4 regions of the Pseudalkalibacillus sp. JSM 102089 genome follow, and region 4 is predicted to be linked to each of the others. Evidence: riboswitches for the same ligand, from Rfam matches in the RefSeq annotation. Region 4 holds a riboswitch; each other region holds the start of a gene.
The links. Region 4 has a riboswitch for S-adenosylmethionine ahead of ABVF21_RS00560 (homocysteine S-methyltransferase family protein). Riboswitches for the same ligand answer to the same signal wherever they lie in the genome.
Positions count from the first base shown of each region.

Region 1: linked by a shared signal. The riboswitch ahead of ABVF21_RS14235 (assimilatory sulfite reductase (NADPH) flavoprotein subunit) and the one ahead of ABVF21_RS00560 (homocysteine S-methyltransferase family protein) in region 4 are both predicted to bind S-adenosylmethionine.
Region 2: linked by a shared signal. The riboswitch ahead of ABVF21_RS16825 (Na+/H+ antiporter NhaC family protein) and the one ahead of ABVF21_RS00560 (homocysteine S-methyltransferase family protein) in region 4 are both predicted to bind S-adenosylmethionine.
Region 3: linked by a shared signal. The riboswitch ahead of metE (5-methyltetrahydropteroyltriglutamate--homocysteine S-methyltransferase) and the one ahead of ABVF21_RS00560 (homocysteine S-methyltransferase family protein) in region 4 are both predicted to bind S-adenosylmethionine.

Region 1 is NZ_JBEWYW010000006.1:77,375-85,425, forward strand. Features, by position in the region: gene ABVF21_RS14225 (threonine synthase) at 1-644, opposite strand, end outside; gene cysI (assimilatory sulfite reductase (NADPH) hemoprotein subunit) at 729-2,438, opposite strand; gene ABVF21_RS14235 (assimilatory sulfite reductase (NADPH) flavoprotein subunit) at 2,463-4,286, opposite strand; SAM riboswitch class I at 4,449-4,560, opposite strand; gene ABVF21_RS14240 (hypothetical protein) at 4,720-4,935, opposite strand; gene ABVF21_RS14245 (ABC transporter ATP-binding protein) at 5,154-5,972, opposite strand; gene ABVF21_RS14250 (MBL fold metallo-hydrolase) at 6,019-6,873, opposite strand; gene ABVF21_RS14255 (ornithine cyclodeaminase family protein) at 7,022-7,963, opposite strand; gene ABVF21_RS14260 (DMT family transporter) at 8,036-8,051, opposite strand, start outside.
Region 2 is NZ_JBEWYW010000008.1:145,013-153,063, reverse strand. Features, by position in the region: gene ABVF21_RS16845 (SDR family NAD(P)-dependent oxidoreductase) at 1-359, opposite strand, end outside; gene ABVF21_RS16840 (DNA polymerase thumb domain-containing protein) at 720-1,976, shown strand; gene ABVF21_RS16835 (YolD-like family protein) at 1,991-2,320, shown strand; gene ABVF21_RS16830 (alpha/beta fold hydrolase) at 2,480-3,319, shown strand; SAM riboswitch class I at 3,513-3,616, shown strand; gene ABVF21_RS16825 (Na+/H+ antiporter NhaC family protein) at 3,687-4,982, shown strand; gene ABVF21_RS16820 (hypothetical protein) at 5,071-5,748, opposite strand; gene ABVF21_RS16815 (SLC13 family permease) at 6,042-7,664, shown strand; gene ABVF21_RS16810 (MFS transporter) at 7,697-8,051, shown strand, end outside.
Region 3 is NZ_JBEWYW010000019.1:298-6,427, forward strand. Features, by position in the region: gene map (type I methionyl aminopeptidase) at 15-758, shown strand; SAM riboswitch class I at 2,867-2,973, shown strand; cobalamin riboswitch at 3,143-3,324, shown strand; gene metE (5-methyltetrahydropteroyltriglutamate--homocysteine S-methyltransferase) at 3,418-5,706, shown strand.
Region 4 is NZ_JBEWYW010000001.1:112,293-120,343, reverse strand. Features, by position in the region: partial or broken gene ABVF21_RS00570 (bifunctional 2',3'-cyclic-nucleotide 2'-phosphodiesterase/3'-nucleotidase) at 1-503, shown strand, start outside; gene ABVF21_RS00565 (DUF3895 domain-containing protein) at 625-1,623, shown strand; SAM riboswitch class I at 1,707-1,816, shown strand; gene ABVF21_RS00560 (homocysteine S-methyltransferase family protein) at 1,896-2,945, shown strand; gene murB (UDP-N-acetylmuramate dehydrogenase) at 3,385-4,308, shown strand; gene ABVF21_RS00550 (YdhK family protein) at 4,467-5,042, shown strand; gene ABVF21_RS00545 (F510_1955 family glycosylhydrolase) at 5,168-6,142, shown strand; gene ABVF21_RS00540 (four-helix bundle copper-binding protein) at 6,307-6,636, shown strand; gene ABVF21_RS00535 (sensor histidine kinase) at 6,767-8,051, shown strand, end outside.

The DNA.
Region 1 (8,051 bases), on a different contig from region 4:
TTACCTTCAATACGATAGGGCTCTTTTAGAGTAGATGCGTCATAAAACCCTTGCTCTTTCACGAGATCACCCACTATTTTACCAGCGTCACTTATTAACCCGTTGACTAAATAAAGATGAGCACCAGAAATACTCACTTCTTTTCTCGTAATCTCTGGTGCGTCAACAGGCATAACAATATGAGCTTCCAATCCAGCCTTTGCCGCATAAAGTGACCAGGCAGCTCCTGCATTTCCATTTGTCGGCATCGCAAGGTTCTGAACGCCAAGCTCTTTCGCCTTCGAAATGCCGACTGCCGCTCCCCGAGCTTTAAATGAACCAGTTGGCACCATTCCCTCGTCTTTTATGTATAAGTTTGAGAGATTCATTTTCTGACCAAGGGATGGTAGTGGCAGGAAAGGCGTCATCCCTTCTTCGAAACTTACTTTATTCTTTTCTTCTTTAACAGGAAGTAATTCATGATAGCGCCAGAGCGACTGTTCTCTTCCGGTTATCATTTCCTTCGTAAGATGCTTTTTCACTTCATCAAGGTCATAGTCGACAAGAAGTGGTGAACCACAAACACAAAGCTGTTGAATCGTATCTGAATCATATGTCTCGTTGCACTTTGGACACAATAAATGAGAAACCATACTATACGGCATTCAAGCACCTCCAACGATTTAATGAAAGACGTGTTGAAACCCAAAGTTCACACGTGATGAACTTCGGGCTTCATTTCGTCATAACTAGCTATGAAAATCAAGTCCTGATCGCACTTCTTCCACATATCCTGCTCGAATCACATAATCACCGAAATGCTCATGCTCCTCTTTTTCTTTCGCATAGTTAAATAGAATCGGTTTTAATGACGCAAGAATTTCTTCTTCGCCAATGTTTTCTTTATAAAGCTTGCTGAGACGATCCCCAACAAACCCTGCTCCCATGTACATATTGTACTTACCAGGTGCTTTCCCAATAAAGGCAATCTCCCCAAGCGTAGGGCGTGAGCAGCTATTTGGACAACCGGACATGCGGATCACGATTTCTTCTTCTCTCAGTCCCGCTTCATCCACGATCTCTTCAATCTTATCAATGAGAGAAGGTAGATAACGCTCTGCTTCTGCCATCGCTAGGCCGCATGTGGGGAACGCCACGCAGGCCATCGAATTACGGCGCAGTGCTGAATTCTGTTTTCCATCTGTTAAACCATATGTTGCCACAAGTTCATCAATCTCTGCTTTCTTCTCCTCTGATACATTCGCTATGATGAGATTCTGGTTCGGCGTTAGTCTGAAATCCCCTTCGTGAACCTTTGCGATCTCCCGAAGTCCTGTCATAATCTGATAATCTTCTAAATCCACAATACGACCATTTTGGATAAAGAGCGTTAAATGCCACTTGCCATCACCCTTTACCCATCCATAGCGATCACCATTATGATCGAAATGATAAGAACGAGCTTCTTCTAGTTCATAACCCAGTCTATTATTCAATTCGTTCCGAACCCAGTCGAGTCCTCTTCGATCGATCGTATATTTGAAGCGAGCGTTCTTCCGCTCTGAGCGATTGCCATAATCCCGCTGAATTGTAATGATTTTCTCAGCAACATCAACAATCTTTTCAGGTGTACAGAAACCAATGATTCGGGACAGTTGAGGATACGTATTTGTGTCCCCATGCGTCATTCCCATACCGCCGCCTACTGCGACATTAAATCCTTGTAGCTTGCCATCTTCAAGAATTGCAATAAACCCCAGATCCTGTGAGAAAATATCCACGTCGTTTGATGGTGGAACAGCGACACCGATTTTAAACTTTCTCGGCAAGTAATGCGGACCATACATTGGCTCAATTTCCTCTTCTTTTCGATCAAGTACTTTTTCTTCGTCTAACCAGATTTCATGGTACGCTCTCGTTCTCGGTAGAAGATCATCGCTTAGCTTCCGTGTCCATCCATGCACCTCGGCATGAATATCCGATTGATATGGATTGGCATTACACATCACATTACGATTCACGTCACCACATGCCGCAAGAGAATCCATGAGAACTCGGTCCATCGCCTGAATGCTTTTCTTCATATTCCACTTCAGAATCCCATGCATCTGGAACGTTTGGCGCGTTGTTAGCTTTAGCGTTCCATTTCCGTATTGATTCGCAAGATCATCCATTACTAGCCATTGTTCTGGCGTAGCTACTCCACCAGGTAGTCGCACTCGAACCATAAACTGATAAGCTGGTTCAAGCTTCTGCTGTTTTCGCTCTTGACGAATATCGCGATCGTCCTGCATATAGCTCCCATGAAATTTTAATAGTTTAGTATCTGCGTCTGGGATGGAAGCGGTGATGGGATCCGCAAAGCTTTTCACAAGCGAGCCGCGTAAGTAATCACTTTCGTCTTTAATCTTCTCCATTTCACTCGGTTTGCCGTCTTCTGTTACCGTCTTATTCGACATGACCAATCTCCTTCCCTGATGCGCTTAGTACACATCGCGCTGGTAGCGTTTCGCGTTTCGTAGATCTGCAAGATAAGCTTCTGCTTCTGACTCACTGAAATTCCCCTGTTGCTCTAAAATATTAACAAGTGCCACGTGAACGTCTTTTGCCATATACTTCTCATCTCCACATACATAGACGTGCGCACCTTGTTGAAGCCACTCATATAGTTCTTTACTTCGCTCGAGCATGCGGTGCTGAACATAAACTTTCTCCTCTGTATCACGTGAAAAGGCGACATCCATTCGCGAAAGCACCCCATCTTTCAACCATTTTTGCCATTCGACTTGATAAAGAAAGTCTGTGACAAAATGCTGTTCACCAAAGAATAGCCACGTTTCTCCACTTGCGCCACTTTCTTCTCGCTCTTGTAAGAATGCCCGGTACGGCGCTATGCCAGTGCCTGCGCCTATCATAATGATAGGGGTGTCAGGATGATCCGGAAGTCTAAAGTTTTGATTTCGCTGCACAAATACTGGGAGTGTATCCCCCGCTTGTGAGCGCTCTGCGCATTGGCCAGAGCATACGCCCTTACGAGTTCGACCATGTGCATCATACCTTAGTGCGCCAATTGTGAGATGAACTTCATCTGGATTTGCGTTTGAACTGCTTGCGATCGAATAAAGACGAACCGGAATTTTGCGCAGAACGTTTACGAACTCCTGTACCGAGACGGTCCACGGTCCGTAGTCCTTCACCAAATCAATTAAATCTCTACCGTAAAGGTATGTTCTTAATTCTTCGCCTTCCGCTTCAACCATGCGCTTAAGCTCAGAACTTGATGTCAGCTCTGCGACCTTCTTGAGCAATGGCTTTGTGAGACTCGTAATCTCATATGTTTTCGTTAAAGCTTCTTCAAGTGGCTGAACGTCACCCTGTTTGTTCACCGTAACCTGTTCTTCTCGCTTCCAGTTCATTTCATCGATTAGCTGACGGACAAGAGCAGTATCATTCTCCGGGTAAATACCAAGGCTATCACCCGGCTCATATTCAAGGTTCGATCCTTCAAGATCAAGCTCAATGTGCCGCGTTTCTTTATTCGATCCACGTCCATTTAAATTAACATTCTCAAGAATTTCGGCTTTGAATGGATTAGTTCTGGAATACGTCTGACTCGACTCATCAGGTTTTGTTTCAGAAGTCGATTCTCTCGTAGACTGATCTTCTTTCAATACTCCCGTCACGCCTTCGAACCATTCTTCTGCCGGCTCTTCGAAATCAAGATCACAATCTACACGAGGATAAAGCCTTGTTGCACCTAATTCTTCAAAGCGCTTGTCAAAATCTTTCCCGGTTTGGCAGAAAAACTCATAGGAGCTATCACCAAGTGATAAGACAGAGAATCTGAGACCATCTAATTCAGGGGCTCTCTTACTTTGAACAAAGTCATGGAAGCTTAACGCATTATCAGGAGGATCGCCATCTCCGTGGGTGCTTGTAATCAATAATAAATCTTCTACTTTTTTAAGTGACTTTGGCTTAAAATCATCAAGCGATGAAAGGGTAACGCTGTATTTCTCGTTTTCCAATCGCTCAAAGAAAGATTCCGCTAGTGACTGACAATTGCCAGTATGTGAGCCATAGAGAATCGTAAGCTCACGTGTTTTTGCTTCTTGTTTCGAGAATGCTTCTGAAGCAGAAACACCTTGAGCAACCGTCTCAGTAGCTGCCGCAGCTTCAGAGCTTCCTGGTACGGAAAGATATCCGCTCAGCCATATTTTCTGCGTCTCATTTAATGTTGGTAAGAGACGATTTAAAAGCTCCGTTTGTTCTTTGTCAAAAGGGCTATTCACAACCTGTAACTGCAATACAATCCACCTCACAATACTCATTTTTAATTCAATGTAATGAAAGTAGTTTACTCGGAATTAAGCGTAAATAAATTCGTCTGCATTCCCCCTAACCCATTCAACACAAAAAACCTCTCTTCTAAAATATAAGAAGAAAGGTTTGTAAGTACGAAGCCAGTCTTCTTATCTTTCAGGATAAACCTGCTGGATTTGGCACAGTATGAGATGAAGAATCATCTCATCGGTTGCCGAAGCTTCATAGGGCCAGTCCCTCCACCTCTCTTGATAAGAAATATTGCTATCAAATTGTAAATGACAATGATTGGTTCAAATGTTATCTCGTGCTCGAATAAAAGTCAATATATTATTAGAAAATTATCATCATTCAATTAACTGAATGGCGATAACACCAGGAATCTTCATGAAAAATAATCCAAATGATTCAGGTCTTTTATCCCTCACGTTGCCCCTCTAGTATCCTATTCCGCATGCGCATGAAATCAATCGTATTGGCCATGACAAGAGATAGAATCATAAGATTCATCAACCAAACGGAGTAGTCAAAAGGCAGCACCAACAAGAGAAAAGCCATGAAAGAAAAAACACCGGAGCGAATGACATGATCTTTAGATGTGACGTTAACTTTATTTCCACGTTTCCATTTCAACAAGTTCACCGCAATACCAAATATCGATAGCAGCATGCATATGACATATGACTACAGTGAAAGGTCATAATCCACTATAAAAATCGTAGACGATAAAAATAGCGTCAATACCGTATATCGAATCGCGATTTCTTTATGCGTTAGCGAATCAAAATCCTTCAATACATTCCTCCTTTTGACAATGATTGAATTTGGACATTTCTTGAGATACACGGTCCTTATGTAGATGGATAAGCTGGCTTCATCTCATTTGAAATCACCTGAACCCAAGGCCGCTCTCTGTTCCACGTCACTTCTAAAGGGACGCCCATACTTTTACTAAGATGTTCAGCTGTTAACACATCTTTCTTCTTGCCATTCACTGCAATTCGACCATTTTCCATAATCATAGCGTGAGTGAATACGGGACAAATCTCTTCAATATGATGAGTGATATACAATATGGTTGGACCCTCTTTCTTCTTTCCAAGTCGTTCAACCTGAGCTAATAACTGTTCGCGTGAATACAGATCCAGTCCGTTGCACGGTTCATCTAGAATAAGAAGCTTTGGAGAAGCCATTAACGCTCTTGCAATCAAGATTTTCTGCTTCTCTCCTTGAGAGCAAATTCGAAAAGGTTTGCCGCGTAAATGAGCAATCCCCCATTCTTGCATCACCTTCATCGCTTGAGATTCATCCTCTTCTGTCACCTGCTCATAAAGTCCAGCTGAGGCAAACTTCCCGCTAATCACAACATCTGTTACTTCCTGCATGGGAGAAATACGCTCAGTGAAAGCGTTGCTCACCCAGCCAATAGATTTTCTAAGTTCATTCAAATCAGTTTTTCCAAGACGCTGCCCTAATACTTCAACGATGGGATCATATCGAAGCAGGGGCCAGATCGAGCCGTGAATTAACTGAAGTAGCGTCGTTTTACCTGATCCATTTAATCCGACAATGGCCTGATGCTGTCCTTTCTCTACCGAAAAAGAAATATCGGATAAAATCATCTGTTTCTCACGTGTGTAATAAGCATTTTCTACATGAATGATTGCCATACATCTCACTCCGTTCTTTGAAGAAAGTCACTCCAACTAGCGCTTTTTACATCGTATACCCGTTAGCAAATTCTTGAATCACTTCAAGCTCCTCTTCGTGTGAGTCTCTGCCAACGTTATGCTCATACAACTTTTGCATCCGTGTAACATCACCGTCGCACTCCTCAGTAATAGAAGCAACAGCACGTAAAAGGTTCACTTCGTTCTTAAAATCCTCCTTAGATATTGCCTCCCCGTGTGATAAGATGAACCATTCTGCCTCAAAGCTTTCTAACTGATCAAGCAGTCGAGTTGTTGTGTTAACAGTGTAATTGACTTTTTCTGAAAAAATATCAGGATAAAAGCAGTCTCCAAGAAATAGGATTTTCTCTTCCCTCACATAAATCACAACCGAATCAGCCGCGTGATCGCCCCCAACTGGCTTAAGAATACATGTGACACCACCAAGATCAATCTCCATTTTCTCTCCAAACGTTATATCTGGTAGCGTAATGGTAATATCTCGAGAACCCACAAATTCCTTCTTAATCGCATTTGCACAAAATTCAATTTCAGTGCCTTCTTTCACCCGCTCATCCAACTCAACATCAGACCATCCTAACGGAATAAGCTTACTAATTTCCTCTTTCGTCTGATGGGAGGATAAGGAGACAGCATCTCTAAGCACCGATAGTCCAAAAATATGATCCCAATGCCAATGAGTAAGCGCGACCATGTCTGGTTCCTTGATTCCTTTTTCCGATAGCTCTTTTAGAAAATAACGAGCATGGTCCTCTGAATTCCCAGCATCGATCATCAGAGACTTTCTATCTCCAATTACCATCCCGAGAATCGGTCGATCCGTATCGGCTACGGGCGTTTGGTAGTAAAAACGAGTGCCGATTTGCTTAATCTGTTGCATAGTATAACCTCCATAACCGACCATATTTTTCGAAATTTTTAATTCTTTTCATCATATCACTATAGGAAGCCACTGCTCAATTCATATCCTTAACGACGATAGTATAAAAAAAGCGATAGTACCTTTCCTGGCACTGTCGCTCTCATCATCACTTCGAATTCATCTTTTCATACAGCGTCTTCGTCACAATCAAATCAAAAATCGCGATGCCAACTGTTTTAAAGAGAAGTCCTTTTTCATTCAGGTTGTCTGGTCGATGATTTTGTTGAATGATTTCTTCTAACGCCAGAGAATCAGACTCCTGTCTGCCGAGTTCCCGCGCACGAATCAAATCGCCAGATTCATGAAAGCCTCTTCGCGTATCAACATACAGAGCGTCAACAGACTTGAGAAATGAATCCGGAAGCTCCTGCATCGCTGGTTTAAAGGATCCAACTGCCACTACCAATTTACCGTCCCACTCTGAAGCTTCAAGTTCAGGTAGCACAGGATTCGTTGATGTTGTCGTTGTGACGACAATGTCTGACTGTAGGACTAACGTTTCAATCGAAGCCTCTTCTACAATTAAGTAAGGATACGATTCTTGAGCTTTTTCTATAAATGACGATACTTTTTCTTTGCTTCGATTTGCCACGTACACCTTCTCAATCGGTCGAACTGCCATGGCTGCTTGAAGATGACTCCATCCTTGCGTACCGAGGCCAATGACGCCAAGTGTTTTCGCGTCTGGTCTTGATAAGTATTTCATTCCAAGCCCACCTAATGCTCCTGTTCGAAGAGCTGTGATTTTCATAAAATCACAATACATCAATGGCGCAAGGGTCTTGCGATCATTTAAGATCATCATTCCGTGAATCGTTTCTTTCCCATGCTTCCAATTGTCAGGAGCAACGCCCGCCAGCTTCACAGATTGGTAGTTTCCATAAAAGGAGGGCATAAGTAGAAACGTATTGTCCCCATCTTCTACATGCATTCGTTCAGGTGTCACTTCACTCTGGTCTTCTTCTGTTAAATAATACGCTTCAATCGATTCGATTACTTCTTGCATAGATAGGTTCTGTTCGATTTCTTGTCCTGAAAGAATATTCATATGTACCTCCTATAGTTAAGCCAATCTACGTTCAACATACCATTTCAAAGAAGTTGATTCCAAACAATCGTCTTATCCTTTTATTGAT
Region 2 (8,051 bases), on a different contig from region 4:
AGCTCCATTACTTTGCGAAGATCTTCTTCTTGTAATTGATCAAGCGTATTGCCGCCGCCAATTCCTGCTGAGTTAACTAACCCCGTTATGCTTCCGTTATATTTAATCGCACTTTCGATAAGGGTATAACGATCTTTCTCATTGTTTAAATCAGCGGGAAGAACAGCAACCTTTGCTTCCGCGACTAACTCTTCGCACTCCTGTTTCAGCTGAGTTAATTTATCCTTATTTCTTCCAGTTATCGTAATCGTAGCACCGGCTTGTACGGCGGCTTTTGCTGTTTCATATCCAATACCACCCGTGGCTCCGGTAATAAGAATGTGCTCGTATTTTAATGTATTTTCCTTATAAATGCTCATTCTATTCCCTCCTTTAATCTTCTAAGGAACTTTCCCGAATAAGAAGCATTAAAACCTCAGATTAGCCGTTTTCAAGGGAAGAAATATTACAAGGGAAGAGTATAATGAAGCAACTACAATTGAATAAAATTAAGATGTGATAGAGGAATAAACAAAATCGTGAATGATCACATGAAATAAAATGTTCAGTTTTTTTACGTGTGACTAGACATTGATGTCCCGGTATTACTCCTTCTTCATCGGTAAGTGCTTTTATGATTGGAAGAAAGTACTTATTGTGAAGAGAACGTATATTCGGTTAAAATACGGGTATATATAAAGGGAACAAACGTTCTTTCATTTAGGAGAAGGGGGATACAAATGGATTATTCTAAATTTCCAAAGAAAACAATCCTATGTATTGATATGAAAAGTTTTTATGCAAGTTGTTCAGCAGTAGAGATGGGGCTTGATCCACTTACGTGCTATCTCGCGGTTGTTGGTGATACCGAGCGACTGGGAAGTGTTGTGCTGGCGGCGTCTCCGGCATTAAAAAAGGAATTTGGAATACGAACAGGGAGCAGACTATTTGAAATTCCAAATAACAAAAACATTCATATCGTTAATGCGAGAATGTCTTCATATTTAAAACAGTCAATGGAAATAACGAGGCTTTTTCATCGTTATGTACCATCAGAATGTATCCATACGTATAGCGTTGATGAATCGTTTTTGCAGGTTGATGGGACAGAACGACTTTGGGGGAACAAATTTGAAGTAGCTCACAAGATCAAAAATGAAATAAGAGAGACATTCGGATTACCATGCGCCATAGGGATCGGGCCAAATCTTTTAATGGCAAAGCTTTGTCTTGATCTGGAAGCGAAAGAAAAAGGGATTGCAGAATGGACTTATGAAGATATTCCTAAAAAACTCTGGCCGCTTTCCCCGCTAAGCCAAATGTGGGGTATTGGGTCGCGTGTGGAGCGAACGTTAAATCGCATGGGGATTATGAATGTAAAGCAGCTTGCGCATTATCCGCTACATCTACTAGAAGAAAAATTTGGTATTATGGGAAATCAGCTCTATCATCATGCGTGGGGCATCGATCTTTCTGAAATGGGTGCGCCGATTATGCAGGGACAGATTAGCTATGGGAAAAGCCAAATTTTGTTACGAGATTACCATGACGAAAAAGACATTCAACACGTCATTCTTGAGATGAGTGAAGAAGTTGCAAGACGTGCGAGAAAAGCCCGGAAGGCAGGGCGTACGATTAGCCTTGGGATTGGTTATAGCAAAGAAGAAGGCGGGGGTGGCTTTCACCGTTCAAGGAGTATCCACAGCCCGACTGCTATTACGCTCGAAATATACAATGTATGTCTTCAGTTATTTGAGGAGTTTTTTGAAAGAAAAACGGTTCGTAAGATTTCCATTACCCTTTCAAATATTTGCAATGATGAAGAAGTGCAGTTGGACTTATTTAATGCGTCACGCCCAAAGCAGCGGGATCTCGGATATGTGATGGATTCGATCCGGGAGAAATATGGCTCAGATGCGCTGCTTCGTGCCGTTTCATACACAAAGGCCGGTACGGCACTGCATAGAAGTAAACTTGTGGGTGGTCATAAAGCATAGAAGGGGGAAGAAGCGTGATACGTGATCGCGGAAATATAAAATGGACGTCAATGATGTTACCTGAGCATGTGAAAGAGCTAAGAGATTGGAAAACCGAAGAAAAAAGAAGTGGAAAGCCGGTACTTGATGAACAAAAAATGGCGGAAATGAATGAAACGATATGTGAAGCAATGGCCGTTCACAACTCGCTTTGTTTTCAATATTTTAGCGGAGGTGAAACGAAAACTCTCTTTGGATATGTGCACTATGTAGATCCACTTACGAAAGAACTGCGTATTATTGACCATAATGAAAAAAGGACAACGATAAAGCTGCTGGACCTTGTGCACGTAGAGTTAGAATGAAAAAATGGAATATCCTCTCGGTTGTAAAAAAGTTTTTCATTTCAGGATTGGGGTAAAATAAGTATAAAGTCAAACCTGAATAAGTGAGACCATCCTTTCTGGTTAGAAACGAAGAGTAAATCAGATCAGGTGAATTTAAAATCCGGAGTGAGATGAAAGATGCTATTAGCTCAAAATCTTAAACAAAATACGGAAAAGATCAAAGGAATTGATATTCACTATGAATACTATAGAAATGACACAGCCGTCGATCGGCCAGTATTAACGCTTCTTCACGGTTTTCTATCGTCGAGCTTCAGCTTCAGAAGATTGATACCATTATTAACAAAGGCATATACTGTTGTTGCCATTGATCTTCCCCCGTTCGGAAAAAGTGAAAAGTCTAATCGTTTTGTCCACTCTTATCATAATTATGCGGAAGTGGTGGTTGAACTTTTAGAAAGGCTTTCAATTGATCATACTGTTATGATCGGCCATTCTATGGGTGGGCAAGTAGCAATGAGAGCCTCGGCTATGAAAGATGATCTCGTTAGTAAGAATATTTTACTGTGCAGTTCAGGATATCTTGAAAAGGCTAAACAGAGTCTAGTGTATACATCGTATTTACCTTTTTTCTCGGTATACTTGAAAAGGTGGCTTTATCGAAAAGGTGTCAGAGGAAATTTGCTTAATTGTGTTTATGATCCTTCCCTTATCGATGAAGAAATGATGGATGGATATATCCAACCTTTCTTCAATGAGGGTATCTTTCGGTCATTAGTTAGGATGATTCGAGATCGCGAAGGAGATTTGTCAGAAGCTGAACTAAATCAAATTCATACACCTAGCCTACTAATATGGGGAGAGAACGACAGAGTTGTGCCTTTGAAAATTGGGAAGCGTCTCAGTAACGATCTCCCAAATGCTAAACTGATCATCTATGAAAAAACTGGTCACCTTCTACCAGAAGAAAAACCGGCATCGATTATGAAGGATATTGAGTGGTTTTTGGGAAAATAAAGATTGATCTAATGCAAAAATTGGTAGTCATACAAAGCTTGAACCAGACTAGTTAATCAGGTAAACTCCTTTAAGGATGAGGAGTTTATTTTGATGCAGTTAATCAAAGTTGACTCATCAGAATAATGCGTGATAAAGTAAAGCTCGTTATGAAAAAGTAAAATGAAGCATGCGCTCATTGATAATTGTATATTTCTTATTAAGAGAAGTGGAGGGACCTGGCCCAAAGAAGCTTCAGCAACCTCTGATCATCAGAAAGGTGCTGCTTCCAGCAAGAGAAATCTTGAGAGATAAGTGCAAAAGCCTTCTTCTCTTGAAGTGGGCTTTTTTTATTGAGACAGAATAAAAGATGAAGGAGACATGAATAATGGAGAAAGAAATAAAGGGGAACGGCCTGGCTTTACTTCCTCTTGGAATATTTATTGTGCTTTTTATTGGTACAGCTATCATAACAAAGGACTTTTATAGTATGCCTGTTATTCTCGCTTCTCTAATTGCGGCGGGCGTAGCTCTTTCGATGAATCGAAAAGAAAGCTTTATGAAAAAAGTGGAAGTGTTTTGTCGTGGAGCAGGTAATACGAATATCATATTAATGATTTTAGTCTTTTTACTGGCTGGGGCGTTTGCCGGAACAGCTGAAAAAATTGGAGCAGTAGATTCGATTGTTAATTTAGGTATATCGATTCTACCAGCTAATCTTTTAATCGTAGGTTTATTTGTTATTGGCTGTTTTATTTCTATTTCGATGGGTACATCGATGGGAACAATTGTAGCGCTTGCTCCCATTGGAATTGGAATTGCAGAGCAAACCGGAGTTGCCCCGGCGCTGGCTTTATCAGCAGTCATAGGTGGGGCAATGTTTGGTGACAATCTTTCTATGATTTCAGATACTACAATTGCGGCAGTACGCACACAAAATACGCAAATGAAAGATAAATTCAAAGTAAACTTTTTTATAGTCTTGCCAGCTGCTATCGTAACAGCCATTATATATGGTGCTTTAACGATGGGAGAGCAAGCAAAGGTTGGAGGAGAACACGCATTTAATTTCGTTACAATTATTCCTTATTTAGGTGTACTGATCGCAGCGATCGCTGGTGTTAATGTTCTTATTGTACTTGTAAGTGGTACCTTATTTGCTGGGATTGTAGGTTTATATAACGGAACATTTGGAATGAGTGGACTGATCTCCACGGTTACAGAGGGCATAAAAGGGATGGAAGACCTTGCCATGATTGCTCTTGTCATCGGAGGGATGATTGAAGTCATTAAGCATAACGGAGGAATACAATACGTATTGGACAAAATCCTGAGCAAAGTAACTTCTCGTAGAGGAGCAGAGTTTGGTATCGCCGGTCTCGCAAGCGTGCTTGATTTATCAACAGCTAACAACACCATTTCGATCATAATGGGGGGGCCACTTGCGAAAAACATTTCCGAAGAATATGGGGTAGACCCACGAAAGTCTGCTAGTATTCTTGATATTTTCTCAGGTAGTATACAGGGCATGCTCCCATATGGGGCACAGGTGCTTGCAGTAGCAGGTCTTGCGTCGATTTCGCCACTCGCTCTACTACCGTATTCAATTTATCCAATCCTCATTGCTATTGCAGGAATTATTGCGATTTTCATCAACTATCCCTCTTTTTCGAAAAAGGGCTAAAGTGATAGTGAACAGAATCTTGAATTAAAATTTGATATGAGCATTTAAAAAGCAGGTAGCTCAAATTTGGGCTACCTGCTTTTTTTTATTATCCTTCGATTTGTTTTTGAAGATGCACAATTCGTTGAGGAAGAATGTACAAGTATTCAATAAGTGAATCTAGTAAGTCGATAATTAAGTTGGCCGTTTCTTCACTTGTAGCTTTCTCAAGACAAAGGAGGTGATTTAAATTACTACCTTTGCCTAGTAGGTGTCCTAGTTTTACAATTGGTTCTTCTAAATCAATCTGCTTAGCAAGTGTTTCTAGCTGTTTAGAAAGTGGCTGTCCTAGCTCATTTTCAGAAAGAAAACTACCTGTAATGCTCTCAAGAACACGATTAGCCATTACAGCCGTTGCAGTCCAATCCTTCATGTTATGTACATTCACTGCTGAGCGATAAACACGCTCAAGGTCATCGGGTAATCTAGCTGTGCTAGTCAGTCTGCCGAGCGGCTCTCGTGTAAAAGAGGTTTGATGCACGAAAAGCTCAACTTCTTCTCCGCGATCATTATGGGACGTTTTAATGAGTATGAAAAGCACAGCTTCTTTACAAATAGAGCAGCGAGAAAGCGTGGAGAACACAGCCTGATTAATTTGGTAATCGAACTTCAGTTGAAATGAAGCGTCGTTTCCACATTCTGGACATTCTGTATTAGCTGATTTTGGAAGCTTTGTTTGTCCGTATTTCACAACCGAATTAATAGTAGTCTGTTGTATCTTTCTCATCATATACCCCCTGGATCGATTTTGAGCAACTTGTTGTGGATTGTGTATCTATTCTTACATTTAATCATTGAGTTTATTTATTTTGAATTATAAAAACATATCATCAACTTATAATTTTCGCCCCTAATGGAAATTTAAGGGGGTTTGAAATGAATTACTTGTATGGAAATGGAAAAACGAATCAAAAGTCCTTTCTTGAAAGAGAGTAATAAAGTACCAAAATTGTGAATTTATTGACAGATGTGGCGAGCGAATTCTACACTATAGTTTAATGAACGATAGGAGGTATGACTATGGAACAACACCTTTGGAACCAATTATGGAAAGAACATGATCGAGCAAAAGATCTCTTAACATTCGCTTCTTCACACACGCCGGAAATCCCTTCAAAAAGTTCTCAAAAAAATCCAGGTTATGCATCTGGACCAGATCCTGCTTATGATAAAAGGAAACTGACGGGGTTGATCCTCGGACCGGTCCTTTTTCTTAGCATAATGTTGTTTTTTAATCCAAATGGTCTTTCAGAAGCAGGCTTGGCCATCTTAGCAAGTACGGCGTGGATTGCAACGTGGTGGATTACAGAAGCCATTCCGATACCAGCAACGTCTCTTTTACCATTAATTTTATTTCCACTAACGGGCGGACTTAAAGGTGATTTAACAGCATCAGCGTATGGCGATAACACCATTTTTCTCTTTATGGGTGGTTTTTTGATCGCGCTTACAATGCAGAAATGGCATTTACATAAACGGATTGCTCTTTTCATTATATCAGCAATAGGAACAAGTACAGAGAGAATTGTACTTGGCTTTATGATTGCAACAGGCTTTTTATCAATGTGGATCTCAAACACGGCAACGGCTATGATGATGGTGCCAATTGGGCTGGCCGTGATTTATCAAGTATCCGAGCAGCTTGATATGAAACAAGAAGAAGGTGCGCCGCAATTTAATTTTGGGAAAGCCATTATGCTTGGTATCGCGTACAGTGCCTCAATTGGTGGTCTAGCAACATTGATTGGAACACCTCCTAATACCATCTTTGCAGCCGTGGTCAATGAGCTATATGGCATCGAGATTTCATTTGCCCGCTGGATGATGTTTGGCGTACCTCTAACTGTTCTTCTTTTATTCGGCTGCTGGTATTACCTTGTGAAAATGGCATTTCCGATGAATGTTAAAGAGCTGCCAGGCGGGAAAGAGGTGATTAATAAGGAGAAAGCGGATCTTGGGAAAATGTCTATGGAAGAAAAGGTCATTATGGTGGTTTTTTCTTTCACTGCGGTTGCCTGGATTAGCCGTTCCTTTGTTTTAAGTGAGCTTAATCCGAATATAAATGACACTGTCATCGCGATGACTGCAGCGCTATTACTTTTTCTTATACCTGCCCCTTCGAAAAAAGGTGCCTTTCTTTTAGATTGGGATACAGCAAAAGGATTACCATGGGGAATCCTTCTATTATTTGGAGCCGGACTCGCCATAGCTTCTGGCTTTCAGGAGTCAGGACTTGCAAACTGGATTGGGGAGCAATTAACGGTTCTTGAAGGCATTCATCTGTTCGTCATTTTACTACTTGTCACATCGCTTGTTATTTTCTTAACGGAGATTACATCAAATACGGCGACGGCGACAATGATGTTTCCAATCATGGCGTCTCTATCATCCGCGATCGGAGTTCATCCTTATGCTCTAATGATTGGGGCAGGAATTGCGTCAAGCTGTGCTTTTATGCTTCCGGTTGCAACCCCTCCGAACGCCGTTGTATTCGGGTCAGGCTATTTAAAAATCCCAGATATGGCGAGAGCAGGTTTCTGGCTAAATCTAACATCTGTCGTCATCATTACTCTGGCGATTTATTTTTATATGCCAGTGGTGTGGGGGATTGATCTCACTCAAATTCCCAATCAGTTAAAATAAAAGTAAGATAGAAAATTGAAGGTGATGATCAAGTGTCAGTTGTTCTAAATAACAATCAGCCATATACATCAAAAGATGCGGGTTTCTGGCGGGCGACGGTTAGTCTTGGATGTGGAGCATTATTAGTCTTTTCGGCACTTTATGCTTTTCAACCATTGCTTCCAATATTTGCGAGTGAATTTCATTTAACGGCAACAACGTCAAGCTTACTTATGTCTATGCCCGTCATCACGATGATACCGGGGCTTCTTATACTTGGCTTTGTTTCAGACCGCTATGGGCGAACAGTAGTGATGAAAATATCGCTCCTTTTTGTCCTTAGTTCATTACTAATAATGCCCTTTATGAATTCATTCCTTCTTCTGCTCATTATTCGATGTATTGAGG
Region 3 (6,130 bases), on a different contig from region 4:
AAGTGGGGAAATCAATGGTTGCAAAAACTAAAAAGGATTTTGATGGATTGAAAATAATTGGTGAAATTTGTGGAGCGATTCGTGATGAATTGGTCCATAGTACGAAGCCCGGAATTACGACAAAAGAACTCGATGAAATTGCAAGAGAGATGTTTGAAAAGGCACAAGCTCAATCTGCGCCAAAAAGAGAATACGATTTTCCTGGGTATACGTGTATTAGTATAAATAATGAAGTGGCGCATGGGATTCCGAAGAGAAAACGGGTCATCCATGAAGGAGATTTAGTGAATATAGACGTTTCAGGTTCAAAAAACGGATATTACGCCGATACTGGAATTTCATTTGTCGTAGGGAAAGGAGACGCGGCATTACAAAAAATATGTGACGTTTCTAAAGAGGCATTCCATGCTGGACTTAAGCAGGCAAAGCCAGGTTCAAAAAAAAGTGCTCTCGGAAAGGCTGCCCACAATGTAGCGAAACGCCATGGCTTAACAGTTATAAAAAATCTTACTGGGCACGGTATTGGACGTTCGCTTCATGAAGAACCTAAACATATTTTTAATTATTTCGCTAGTTGGGATGATGAAATCTTAAAAGATGGTGCGGTAATTGCCTTTGAGCCTATGATCTCTACATTTGAAGAGGAAGTTTTCCAATCCGAAGATGGATGGACCTTCCTAACCAATGAAAGTTTTGTGGCTCAATACGAACACACTCTTATTCTTACAAATGAAGGACCAATTATTACTACATTGTAAAAAGCACCTATACCGCAATGGGGCGTAATTCAAGTATATTGGATCACGACCTTTGTTCCGTTATCATCGGAACTTTAATAGAGCAACCAAAAAAAATCTAATTTCTCTATTCTATTATTGAGAAATTAGATTTTTAAACAACAAAACTGTTTAAACACTGCAAAACCGTATTTCCATGACGATACCTAAGTTGGATATAGTTATTTTTCATTATTCAAACATCATTTATCCTCAAGATAATTTCCCACCTCTAATGAAAAGGTGCAAAACTAAAAGAACCGTACCTGTAATTAGAATTCTATGGTTAGAATTTTTATTGAGACGAATGAACTGCCAAAAAAGGAGCTGATGCAAAGAATCATAGTAAAAAAGAATAAGTGGAAATTCAAATGGGAAGACATTGATGTATCAGGCTTCGCTTCGTCAGCTTTTGGTTTATTTTTCTATAGTCTCTCACTCATGTTCAAATTAGACAAAGTTTTATAATGGTTTCGCTAAAGGACATCTGCCTCAATTTCTAAACCAGTCTCCTCTTTTGTTTCACGAGTAATTGAAAAAAAGCTTTGCCGGAAGTGGGTTCGGTCGCGTTATCGGGTTTTCATGAAATGAAAAAATATCCATTTTATTCATCTCATGAATATGTATTATTTGAATTAATGGAGGGACTCTAACATGGGTGATAACTTTGAAATTGTTTAAGATAAAAAATCCAATAATAAGAAGTTTCCTATTGGTTACTGCGGTCTTTTCATCTATATTTATAATTGTTATTTTGATTGCGACCCTTTCGGCAAATGAAATCGGTCACCTCCCAATCGTCATCAAATGGTGATAATCATTTTTTCATTATGAAATAATGATTTAATATCCAAACAAATCTCATCTAAAAGCCCCATGCTTCAAATTGAAGCGTGGGGCTTTTAGATGAACGAACTTGAAAACATCCGCCTGGATTCTATTATTACTACATTCAGCTATCTTTCTTCATTTTTTTATATGCTAGTGGTCTGTTTGATTCCAAATTTGTCCAAGATTTAAAGGAACATAAACCTCATCGCCATGAACGTGACGATTAAAAATCGGTTTATGAATTGATGGTTCTAGAAGAGGATAATAGCGTTTTCGTCGTGCTCGATACCGTTCCAAATAACTTATCAAAATTTTCCAAAGAGTCAATTCATCTATATCACTTTGGTTATAAAAGGTTAGTATGAATATATTCAGAGGGGGAATAGGAATATTTAATACCAGTCAACGTTACGGCAGAGAAAAAGAATGGTTGATAACAGACCATGTTTAAAGAATTGAGTGAATTTTCCTTTATTGCCCATTTTTTAAATTTAACCTTCCTAATAGAAGAACAAAAATTAATAAGGGAATACTACCTAACGCTCAGAGTGTAACCCCACTGAAACAAGGTGTTATAGCTATTGGAAGTACACCTTTTTAATTCGGAATTATTGTGTGGGTTTTTAAAGAAGAGTCCTGCAAGAGTATGGTGGTATTGTATTGTTTTATCAATGTAGGCTGCGCTGTTTCATTCAATATTCGATCCGGACCTGGAACCAATTACGGAATTGTTGAGTCAATTGTAGATGGACAAACGGTTACGAACTCTTGTTAGAAACATGGAGAGACTGTTATAGGCAAATATGGAACGAGTGATCTGTAGAATTATATTGGAGAAGGGTATATATCTGATACGTATGTGTATACCGGATCAGACGGATGAGTTGCCCCAATCTGTTATTGAAAACCGATTCTAGTGGAAAGAAGGGTATAAATGGTGAAATAAAAATGATAGGTATGGGAGGAAAAGCACCACGTATTTGTTGCATCTCATGAAGCTTATGACAAATTTGAATATTTTACTCAAAATGGGTTGATTACGTGTTGCTCTGATTTAAAAGTATTATGTTTTGAAAAAGATAGTAGGGTCGAAAATACCACATGATGTATTAAACGAACCTGTATCTTCTCTTTCATTGAATAGACTTTTTCACTAGTTTCGGACACTTCTGATGATTTGTGATAATTTACCAACTTTTCAGAAAAAAGACTTTTCATTTCCGTTTACTCATGTATAATGTGTATTAGTTTAATAGAATTCCTTATCGAGAGAGGCAGAGGGACAGGCCCGATGAAGCCCGGCAACCATCAAGTATATGCTTGAAACGGTGCCAATTCCTGCAGATTAACGTCTGGGAGATGAGGAGGAGTTCGTGTAAAACTCTTCCTTTTTACTAAGGAAGAGTTTTTTTGTTTTTAAGAAAGCTTTAACTTTATTAAAGGACTAAAGATTAAGAAAAATTAAGAGTTTCGCCATAATGGTCATGGCGATAAACTAAGTTTTTTCAATTTGATATCTATCCTATTTTGAAAACAAAATCATTCCAGCATGAGGTGTTGTGACAGATGGTCACAGCTTAAAAGGGAAGACCGGTGAAAGACCGGCGCGGTCCCGCCACTGTGAGGGGGAGCGACTTACTAACCACTCTTACGTAACGGGAAGGGGGAAGAAGCGTTGAACCTGAGCCAGGAGACCTGCCTCATGACTGCCCTTGTACTCTACGGATCGATAGAGGAGGTGAGGAATCATGTGATACATTGCTTTCAGCATAAATTCGCACAAAAATATTACGACGAGAGGAAGAGTAAAATGACATTTAAGAGTTCAAACATTGGTTACCCTCGAATTGGAGAAAAACGTGAATGGAAGAAGCTTCTTGAAAAGTTCTGGGCGGGTAAACTGGATGAAGACACTTTTACAGAGGAGTCAAAACAGCTTAGGCTTTCGTACCTTAAAAAACAACGAGATAAGGGGATTGATCTTATTCCTGTCGGCGATTTCAGCTTATACGATCATGTGCTTGATACCGGGGTAATGTTTGGAATCGTACCAACGCGCTTTGACTATGATGGTGGGGGTGTATCCCTTCAAACGTATTTTAATATCGCACGGGGAACAAAAGGAGCGCCGGCAGCTGAAATGACAAAGTGGTATAACACGAATTACCACTACATTGTTCCTGAACTAAATGAGAGTACACCTTCTCTAGTTCATAATCGCCCGCTTGAGTATTACAGGGAAGCGAAACAGGAACTTGGTATTGAAGGGAAACCAGTGCTAATTGGTCCGATCAGCTTTGTTCTTTTATCGAAGGGATATGCTAAAGAGCAATTCAACGATGTGGTTTATCAGTTCCTTCCGCTATATGAACAGGTGCTGAATGAACTGGGGGAGGAAGGTGTCCAGTGGGTGCAATTCGATGAACCTGCACTTGTTACGACTCTTTCGGATGATGTAGTCAACCTATATAAAGAGGTGTATGAGGCGTTACATAATGCGGCACCAGAAGTAAACGTGCTTCTTCAGACGTATTTCGAGAGTGTGACCCATTATGAAGAAGTGACGAAACTCCCTGTTCAGGGAATTGGGCTTGATTTTGTGCATGACCGGAGTGAGAATTTGAAGGCTGTAAAAGAGAAAGGTTTTCCACAGGATAAGGTTCTTGTTGCAGGGTTGATCGATGGACGTAATGTTTGGCGATCGAAGCTTGATAAGAAAATTTCTCTATTGAATGAGCTAGCCCAAGCTGTTGATAAAGGTCGTATTATTGTTCAGCCGTCTTCAAGTTTGCTACATGTACCTGTTACGGTGAAGAGTGAGAAGGACATTCCAGATGTGCTGTTTAACGCTCTTTCATTTGCTGATGAGAAGCTTGATGAAGTCGTTTTACTTGCGCAGGGACTCGAAAAGGGAGAATCGGCTATTCAATTGGAGATCAAGTCAAGTGTAAAAGCTATTCAAGAACTTAATCATTCTCCACAGCGGAATAATAAGCAGGTGCAGGAAACGATTCACAATCTCGGAGAAGCAAAACGGAAAGCACCGTTTAAAGTTCGTCATGACTTACAGCAAAAGTCGTTACAGATTCCGTTCCTTCCAACGACAACGATTGGAAGCTTTCCGCAGACAAAGGAAGTGCGCAAGCAGCGTTTGCAATGGAGGAAGGGTGAACTAAGCGATGCTGCATACGAGACGTACATTAAAGAAGAAATTAAGAAATGGATTGACATTCAGGAAGAGATTGGTCTCGATGTCCTTGTGCATGGTGAGTTCGAGCGAACTGATATGGTGGAATACTTTGGTGAGAAATTAAACGGGTTTCAATTTACGAAATTTGGATGGGTTCAGTCCTATGGTTCGCGCTGTGTGAAGCCACCGTTGATTTTTGGTGATGTCTCTTTTAATACGCCAATGACGGTAAAAGAAACCATCTATGCTCAGTCATTAACAGATAAGCATGTAAAAGGCATGTTGACAGGACCGATCACGATTGTGAACTGGTCGTTCGTACGGGATGATCGAACAAAGACTGAAGTAGCGAATCAAATTGCACTTGCGCTTCGAGAAGAAATAGAGGAGCTTGAACGAAATGCCATACTTGTGATCCAGGTCGACGAGCCGGCACTTCGTGAGGGTCTTCCACTGAAGGAAGAACTGCATGACAGTTATTTGAAAGCTGCAGTCTATGCGTTTAAATTGGTAACCTCCTCCGTGGAGAATGAGACGCAAATCCATACGCATATGTGCTATTCGGAATTTGAGGAAATCATTGGCTCGATTAAAGCTTTGGACGCAGATGTGATCTCGATTGAAACATCGAGAAGCCACGGCGAGCTAATTAAGGCTTTTGAAGACAGTACGTATGAACGGGGAATTGGGCTTGGTGTGTATGATATTCACAGTCCCCGCGTTCCTGAGCTTAGTGAGATGAAACGAAGCATTGATCGAGCGCTTCAGGTACTGGATCCAAAGCTGTTCTGGATCAATCCAGACTGTGGATTGAAGACAAGGGGCGTAGAGGAAACAGTTGAAGCATTGAAAGTGATGGTAGAGGCGGCTAAGCAAACAAGGGGAAAATATCTCGCCCAAAAGAATTAAGAATTAAGAAATAAGAATTAAGAGAATTGCGTGGACAGTTCGAGACAAATAAAAATCTTGGTCAGGCCCCACTTCTACCCCGATCTGTTTTTTTCTAAATGAAAAAACCTCCTGAATGGTATAAGGGCACTGAAAAAGCCTATTCAATGAAAAAAGAAATCAACCACCTACTATATATTGGCGGTTGATTTCTTTTTATTTTCAATATGTTGTTGCATTCGATGGATTTAATTGGGAAATCAAGTTTTTCAGTGTCCTCGAATAATATAATGGGTCCGATGAAATAACGACCATTAGGAGGTTTTGCTCATGCTTCGACTAGTAGCTCTGCAAAATACCTCATCGATTTTTATAGATAAGGTTGTCTAGAATAGTCCGGAAAAAATCAAGAAGATATCCTACAGAGCTCTAACCACAGTTCGCA
Region 4 (8,051 bases):
TGATTGATGGCGTTACCTATCAAATCGATGTTACAGAACCTGCGAAATATGATATGAGTGGGAGTGTAGTAAATGCTGATGCAAATCGAATTAAATCGCTAAAATACAACGGAGAAAAGGTAACGAAAGACATGTCCTTTATCGTTGCTACAAATAATTACAGAGCGACAGGCGGGGGCCACTTTCCGCACTTAGACGGTTCGAATATTGTCATTGATTCCCCTGATGAAAATAGACAAATTTTAATTGACTATATTCTTGAAAACAAAACAATTAATCCAACAGCTGATCAGAACTGGTCATTTCACACAGTTAATAAGAAGAAACTGAACGTCACTTTTGAATCCTCGTTACAAGCCAAAACCTATGCGGAAAGCATTCAAACGATTCATTTTGTTGATGAAACAGAAAATGGTTTCGCTAAATATACACTCGACTTAACGAAACAGAAAAAAGAAAAGCATCATCATAATCATAAGGGCGAGCACGGCCGCCATCGTTAAGAACGAATTCACGCCAATTCATCAGAATTGGCGTTTCTTATTTTAAGAATTTATCCGATGCAAACAATAGTAGAATATTTACTGATATAATGGAATTACTATCGTACAGAAAGGGATTTATATGACACAAAGCCTGACAAGCACCCAAAGAGATGAGCTTTTTTCAGATCTGACAAATGAGCAACAAACGTATGTAATGAATTTTCTTAAACGCGGTAAAAAAACGGCTTTTGCGAATGTCATAGCTAGAAGTAAAGGGCGGATGATTCCAAGTGGGGCAACGGATGAAGAAATCAGGATGCTGCTTGATGATTGGATACTAGAAGATTACATCGATGCGGGCTTCGTTTCAGATGATTTAAAATGTGAGTGCGGTCGCTCTTTACGGTATCAGTATGTTGTTCGACATGCAAAAACAGGAAAAACACGGCGTTTCGGGATAAATCATTTCGAAGAGCATACCGGATTACCCGCTTCCATTGTGAGAGAAGTTGTGAAGGGATTTATGGAAATAGATTATGAGTTGGATGAGCTACTGTTGAAAAGACAGAACGGCTATCCTACATACGACATTCCTGAAGGATTGAACCTTCCACAAGACATTGAACAGCCACTTTCATTAAATCTTCCATTACTAGATCTACAAGAAAAAAGGCTAAACAGTTTAATCAGATCTTATCGTGAAGACCAAGAAGCTTTTCAAAGAGGGAGCAACACTGTAGAACAAGTAGTCAACCCGAAAAGCAACCAGGAAGAACCGAAATCAGAAGAGGAATTACAAGGTTCTTTTGATTTGTTCGCGGAAGATGTTCAAGAACCTTTACAAGAAAAGACAAGCGAGAAACCTAAGGAAACCTATTTTGTAGGAGACCTTTCATTTACAACACAGGAAGCGGTAGACTCCTATATTCAGCAAGGTATGGAAAGTGCTCTGATGATTTGTGAGCTTTTGATTAAGGAAGGAAAGGTACAAGACAAGAGATACTCCACAAAGAAACCAAAAATTTATTTTGCTGTTTGTACCTACCTCGATTCATTTGTTGCATCTGGATCAATGTCAGTCGAGCCGATAGGGCGTGAAGATCGCATCTATCGACTGAAAAGCAAGAGATCATCTTAACATTTCATAATTATCAGATAAGTGATTGACATTTCCAGTTAACCGGTCTATAATTTCACACATGTTCAAAAATTAAATCAACACTCTTATCAAGAGCGGCGGAGGGAATAGGCCCTATGATGCCCGGCAACCTTTCAACTACGGTTGAAGCTGGTGCCAAATCCTACAGGTGATATCACCTGGAAGATAAGAGGAGGATTATGTTAGCAAACCCTCTTCTTATTGTTTAAGAAGAGGGTTTTTTATTTTATCCAGAAAAGGAGCTGTTACACATGAAAAGAACACTTGAAGAACGATTGCAAGATGGTCCAGTTATTTGCGGGGAAGGTTATCTATTTGAATTAGAGCGTCGTGGTTATTTACAAGCAGGATCATTCGTACCTGAAGTTGCCCTAGACAATCCTGAAGCGCTAAAACAAACGTATCGTGATTATATGCTTGCAGGTTCAGATGTCGTACTTGCTTTTACGTATAATGGTCACCGAGAGAAAATGAGGATTATTGGAAAAGAAGATTTGTTAGAACCGCTCAATAGACAAGCTATCCGCCTGGCTAAGGAAGTTGCGAAAGAACACCCTGAAGAAGAAGCGCTAGTCGCAGGAAACATTTCAAATACAAACTTATTTGATCCTGAAGATGAGGAAAGTAAGGAACAAATTCGATCGATTTTTGCTGAAATGGTGAAATGGAGCAAAGAAGAAGGCGTTGATTTCATCAATGGGGAAACTTTCTACTACTATGAAGAAGCAAAAATAGCGCTAGAAGAGATTCAAAAGCAGGATCTTCAAGCTGTAATTACACTCGGACTCATGAGTGAGAACATTTTAAGGGATGGCTATACCGTTGAAGAGGCTTGCCGTTTGTTAGAAGAACAAGGAGCACTAGTTGTTGGAATGAACTGTTTTAGAGGTCCGGCTACAATGCAACCATACATTGAAAAAATCAGACAGTCTGTTAACGGATACGTTGGAGCTCTTCCAATTCCTTATCGTACATCAGAAGAACACCCAACATTCTTTAACTTACCAGACGGTGGCTGTGCGTGTACATTGCCAACAGAGACGACCTTTCCAACCTCTTTAGATCCGCTTTATTGTAACCGTTATGAGCTAGCGGAATGGGCTAAGGAGGCACAGCAGGTTGGGGTCAATTACTTGGGACTCTGTTGCGGCGCTTCTCCAAGCATGCTGCGAGAGGTGGCTGAAACAGTTGGCAGAACAACTGTAAACTCGGTATATTCTCCAAATATGGAAAAGCACTTTTTGTTTGGAACTGATGAGACATTGAAAGATAACAATACGGCTTATAGAGCAAAGGCCTAATTTATAACAACAACCGGAGAACTTAATTTCTCCGGTTGTTGTTTTTTTACCAAAAACCTATTTGTAGACCTGTACTACAGTATTTAAAGCCATTTTTACATAGGAGATTATATCTACTACATTTTTTCTATAAACTGATTATTTTTGATAACGTTGGCGATGATTAGTAACAGTATCAGTTGAAGAGTAACGAATACAATGGTTTTTGCATTTGATAGGATAACAGCATTTTTCCAATCACGATGTCTGAAATTGATTTTTCCGCTATATAAGTTGCTTTCCAAGTAACATTCTTTTCGAATTAAAGGCTTCTTTTATGAAAAACATCATATTTATGAAGTAGTTGTGTTATTATTTTAAATGTGTTTGAATATGTCCATGAAACATTATTGAACTCAAACCACAATGAAAACGAACTGTTTTATAAGCGAGGTAGCCTATGAATAATCAAAATTTATTAAATGAACTCCGCTCCATTTTACCCAGTGCGGAACTGAAGATAAATGAGCCATTAAATGCACATACGTATACAAAAATGGGTGGATGTGCGGATGTCCTTGTGTTTCCTAACACGCTAGAGGACGCACGAGCAGCAGTTGAGTACGCCTATCAATCTAACTATCCATTAACCATTTTAGGAAAAGGCTCTAATGTTATTATCCAAGATGGAGGCATTAGAGGAATTGTCCTGAATCTTTCTTCACTAAAAGCCATTCAAAAAGAAGAAGAAAAAGTTATTGCTCAAGCTGGCGCACGTATTATTGATGCTTCTGAATTTGCTCGTGACAGCAAACTAAGTGGACTCGAATTCGCTTGCGGGATCCCAGGCTCTGTCGGCGGAGCTGTTTATATGAACGCAGGAGCATACGGTGGAGAAATCGCGGATTGTCTCGAAAGCGTTCTTGCTGTAACAAAGGAAGGAAAGCTCGTTAAATTGACAGCTGATGAACTTGATTTATCTTACCGTCATAGTAATGTAGAAGAAAATGGTCTTCTTGTCCTTGAAGCTACTTTCAAGCTTAAAGTTGGAGAGTATGAGGATATTAAAGCAATCATGGATGACTTAACGGAAAAACGTGAAACAAAGCAACCGCTAGAATACCCTTCATGTGGCAGTGTGTTTAAACGACCTCCTGGCCTTTTTGCTGGTAAGCTCATTCAGGACTCACAGCTTCAGGGTACACGAATCGGTGGAGCTGAAGTCTCCAAAAAGCATGCTGGCTTTATTGTAAATATCGATAATGCGACAGCGACTGACTATCTGGACGTGATTCATCATGTGCAGCGAACAGTAAAAGAAAAGTTTGATGTCGATCTTGAACGTGAAGTTCGCGTCATAGGGGAACCACCTGAAAAACCATAATTCACATGACAGCCGCTCTTACAAAAAGAGCGGCTTTTTAGTGTTCTTTCACCGATATTCGATAAATCTGTGAACATATGAAATCTGCACAATAAGTGCATACTTTACGGATAAAGTAGATATTGGCATACAATTCCAAAGACTAGAGGAGGACTATTATGAAAAGTAAAACTCAATTGATTGGTGTAATAACATTATCAATGGCGCTCATTCTTGCTGCTTGTGCAAACAACAATGAACAAGTAAATGAAAACTCTACTAACACAGAGGCAAACTCTGAAAGCAGTATGGAAGGGATGAATCATTCAGGCTCTGCTGAGGTACCTGAAGACCTACAAAAGTCTGAAAATCCCACTTATCCAGAAGGTAGCACGGCGATCATTGAAGCGAACCATATGAAAGGAATGGAAGGTGCAGAAGCAACTATTGTGGGGGCATATGATACGACAGCTTATGTTGTAACTTACACCCCTGAAGATGGCGGGGAACCCGTAGAAAATCATAAATGGGTCATTCATGAAGAACTGGAGGATCCAGATGAAGCTCCACTTCCATCTGGAACTGAAGTAACATTAATGGCTTCTCATATGGAAGGAATGGAAGGTGCGATTGCAACGATCGAATCTGCTACAGAAACTACCGTATATATGATCGACTACACACCAACAACTGGTGGCGAAAAAGTAACGAATCATAAATGGGTAACGGAAGACGAATTAACCGTAACTGAATAATTGACCATTCATAACCCGAACTCGTTAGGTTCGGGTTATTTTAAAGAGGTTCACTGATATCTGCCGGTCTTCCACTTGATTTTCTAACGCTATCGTCACAAACAAGTAGAAAAGGATGAAAAGCTTTGAAGAAAATATCGCTCTATACAATAGGTTTAATTCTCACTGTAATACTATCTGCTTGTCAAAATGATCAATCGCCACCAAATGAAAGTCAATCAAATGATACAGAACAAAAAGAAACAAATCTCGCATCCATCAGTAACTCTGCCATTTATAAAGAAGTTGATAGAAAGCAAATCGATCATGTCCACGGGATCGGTTATCCCGGTAACCGTAATGAACTGCTAGTGGCTACTCACGACGGTCCTCTAATTTATCATAATCAAATCTGGTACGAAGCGACTACAAACAAAAATGATTATATGGGATTCCAAGCTGTAGCTGATGGATTTTATAGTAGTGGACACCCTGGAGAAGGATCTGCGTTACCAAATCCACTTGGATTAATCAAAAGTACAGACCGAGGCAAGACAATAGAAAAGCTAGGTTTTCAAGGCGAAGCTGATTTTCATTATTTAGCTGTGGGATATGAAACGAACGCCATTTATGCAGTAAATCAACAAAGAAATAGCGAAATGGAAATAGGCGTCTATTATAGTGAGGACGCTAAGAAGTGGGTGGATGTCGCGTTAAAAGGAACTCCCAATCAAATAAGTGGGTTATTCACTCATCCAAGTAAGACGAACCTTGTTGCTATAACCTCTCCTTCCGGGTTATATCTCTCTCGTAATCAAGGTGAGTCGTTAACTCGAATCACGAAAGAAGTAGCTGTTAGTACAATGGTTTTTCTAGAGGATCGCTTTATTTATGCAGTGCAGGAACCTAGGAATCAGCTCATTGTTCAATCATTGCAAGACGGTGAAGAGGAAGAAGTGACTATGCCTAATCAATCTTTAGACGCCATTGATTATGTTACAGTCAATCCACAAAATGAGGATGAGGTTGTCTTTCATACAATAAGTGGTAGTCTTTATCAAACAACTGACAATGGGGAATCGTGGACTACTTTAATCAATGAAAGGCAAATCAAGAAATAAGTTGATTTCGGAGAAGAACCCGTATTCTATTCCCTTCGTTTATCAAGAATTTGTGCAGAAAGAATGAAATTTCCTATCCTTCAACTTTATTTGCTAATGACGTTTAATCTGGATCAAATAGGAAAATATGACAGTGTACTTAACTTTTAAGGAGGAATGAGCGAATGTCACAAGAAAATTACGGATCGGTTATTCAAACACTTCATGAATGTATGACAGCCTGTAATCACTGCTACGATTCTTGTTTAAAAGAAGATGATGTCAACATGATGGCGGAATGTATTCGCATGGACAGAGAATGCTCTGATATTTGCGGTTACCTCGAACAAGCTCTCGTGAGAGGAACACCATTTGTTGCTGAACTTGCCACAGCATGTGCGACCATTTGTGAAGCTTGTGGGAATGAATGTAAGAAGCATGAACACAAACATTGTCAGGATTGCGCTGAAGCTTGTTTCAAATGTGCAGAAGAATGCAAGAAATTAGCATCATAATCAAGATAGTGAGGAAGTCTGTTTACTAACACAGGCTTCTTTTTTATGCAGCTGTTTTGTACAATGCAGACAGCCTGCACACTTTCTCGATATAATACTGTTACACTAGCTGTTCATAAAGGAGAAAGACATGAGAATAAAGAGGAAAAGTAAATTAGCAACAAAATTAGGTCTATTTTTTCTCATAAGCATCTTACTACTCGAAGGTATTTTGTTCATGGTGCTGTACTTCGGTTTTTTAAACGAACGCATTATGGCAGAAACGGATGCCCTTCTAGCAAGAGGGAATAGCCATAGAGATGTACTAGCGAAGCATTTCAATCGTGAGACAATGGAACACGTTGCACTTATGGAATCTGAAGCTGAGACGCAGGTAGTCATAACAAATGAAAAGAATACCATCCTTGTTCATTCTAATAAAGTCATGCCTACTATTGAAGAAAAAATTGCTTCCTCAAACCCCCTCCCTGTAACAGGAGCTATTGTGGAAGGAGATTGGGGTGAAGAACCTTTTGTTACAACTGGTTCTCCGATTTTTGTTGATGATGAGCTTGTTGGAAACGTGTATATGATTCTTGATACACAAGGTATTCGCGACGTACGAGACCACTTAACGACCCAATTTTTGATTATTAGTGGACTAGCACTCTTCCTTACAATTATTACAATTATTTACCTTTCAAGAATCATTACACGCCCATTGATTGATATGAAAATAGCCACACAGAAAATGAGTACAGGGAATCATGATGTCTCATTAAAAGTAGATCGAAACGACGAATTAGGTGAATTAGCCAAAGCGATCCAGAGTTTGTCCGACGATTTGCTACGATTAAAAAACGATCGCAGTGATTTTCTAGCTAATATTGCCCATGAACTTAGAACACCATTAACTTATCTTAACGGCTACGCTGACATTGCTCAGCGAGAAGCGTTATCGCTCGACGAGAGAAACACTTATCTAGCCGTTATTAAAGAAGAATCCGAAAACTTAACCTCGCTCGTTCGAGATTTATTTGATATGGCCCAAATGGATCAACAAGGATTTTCGATTGATCGTGAATCAGTCGATTTATGTCCATTAATTCATCAAATTAGAGAGAAAGTGAAGCCTGCTTTTGATCGAAAAGGAATTGATTTGAAAGTATCATGTCAGAACGATATTCGCTTAACGATTGACCCTGCGAGGTTTTCTCAAGTGATGTTAAATCTGTTAGATAATGCTTTACACTATAGTGAACAAGGAAAATATGTATTAATCGATGTCAGCGTCTCTCAAAAGACAGTCATCATAAAAGTGGTTGACGAAGGAGAGGGGATTCCTATGAAGGATTTACCTTTCATCTTTGAACGCCTTTATCGTGTTGATAAATCCCGATCAAGAAAGTATGGTGGCTCCGGACTCGGTCTTGCTA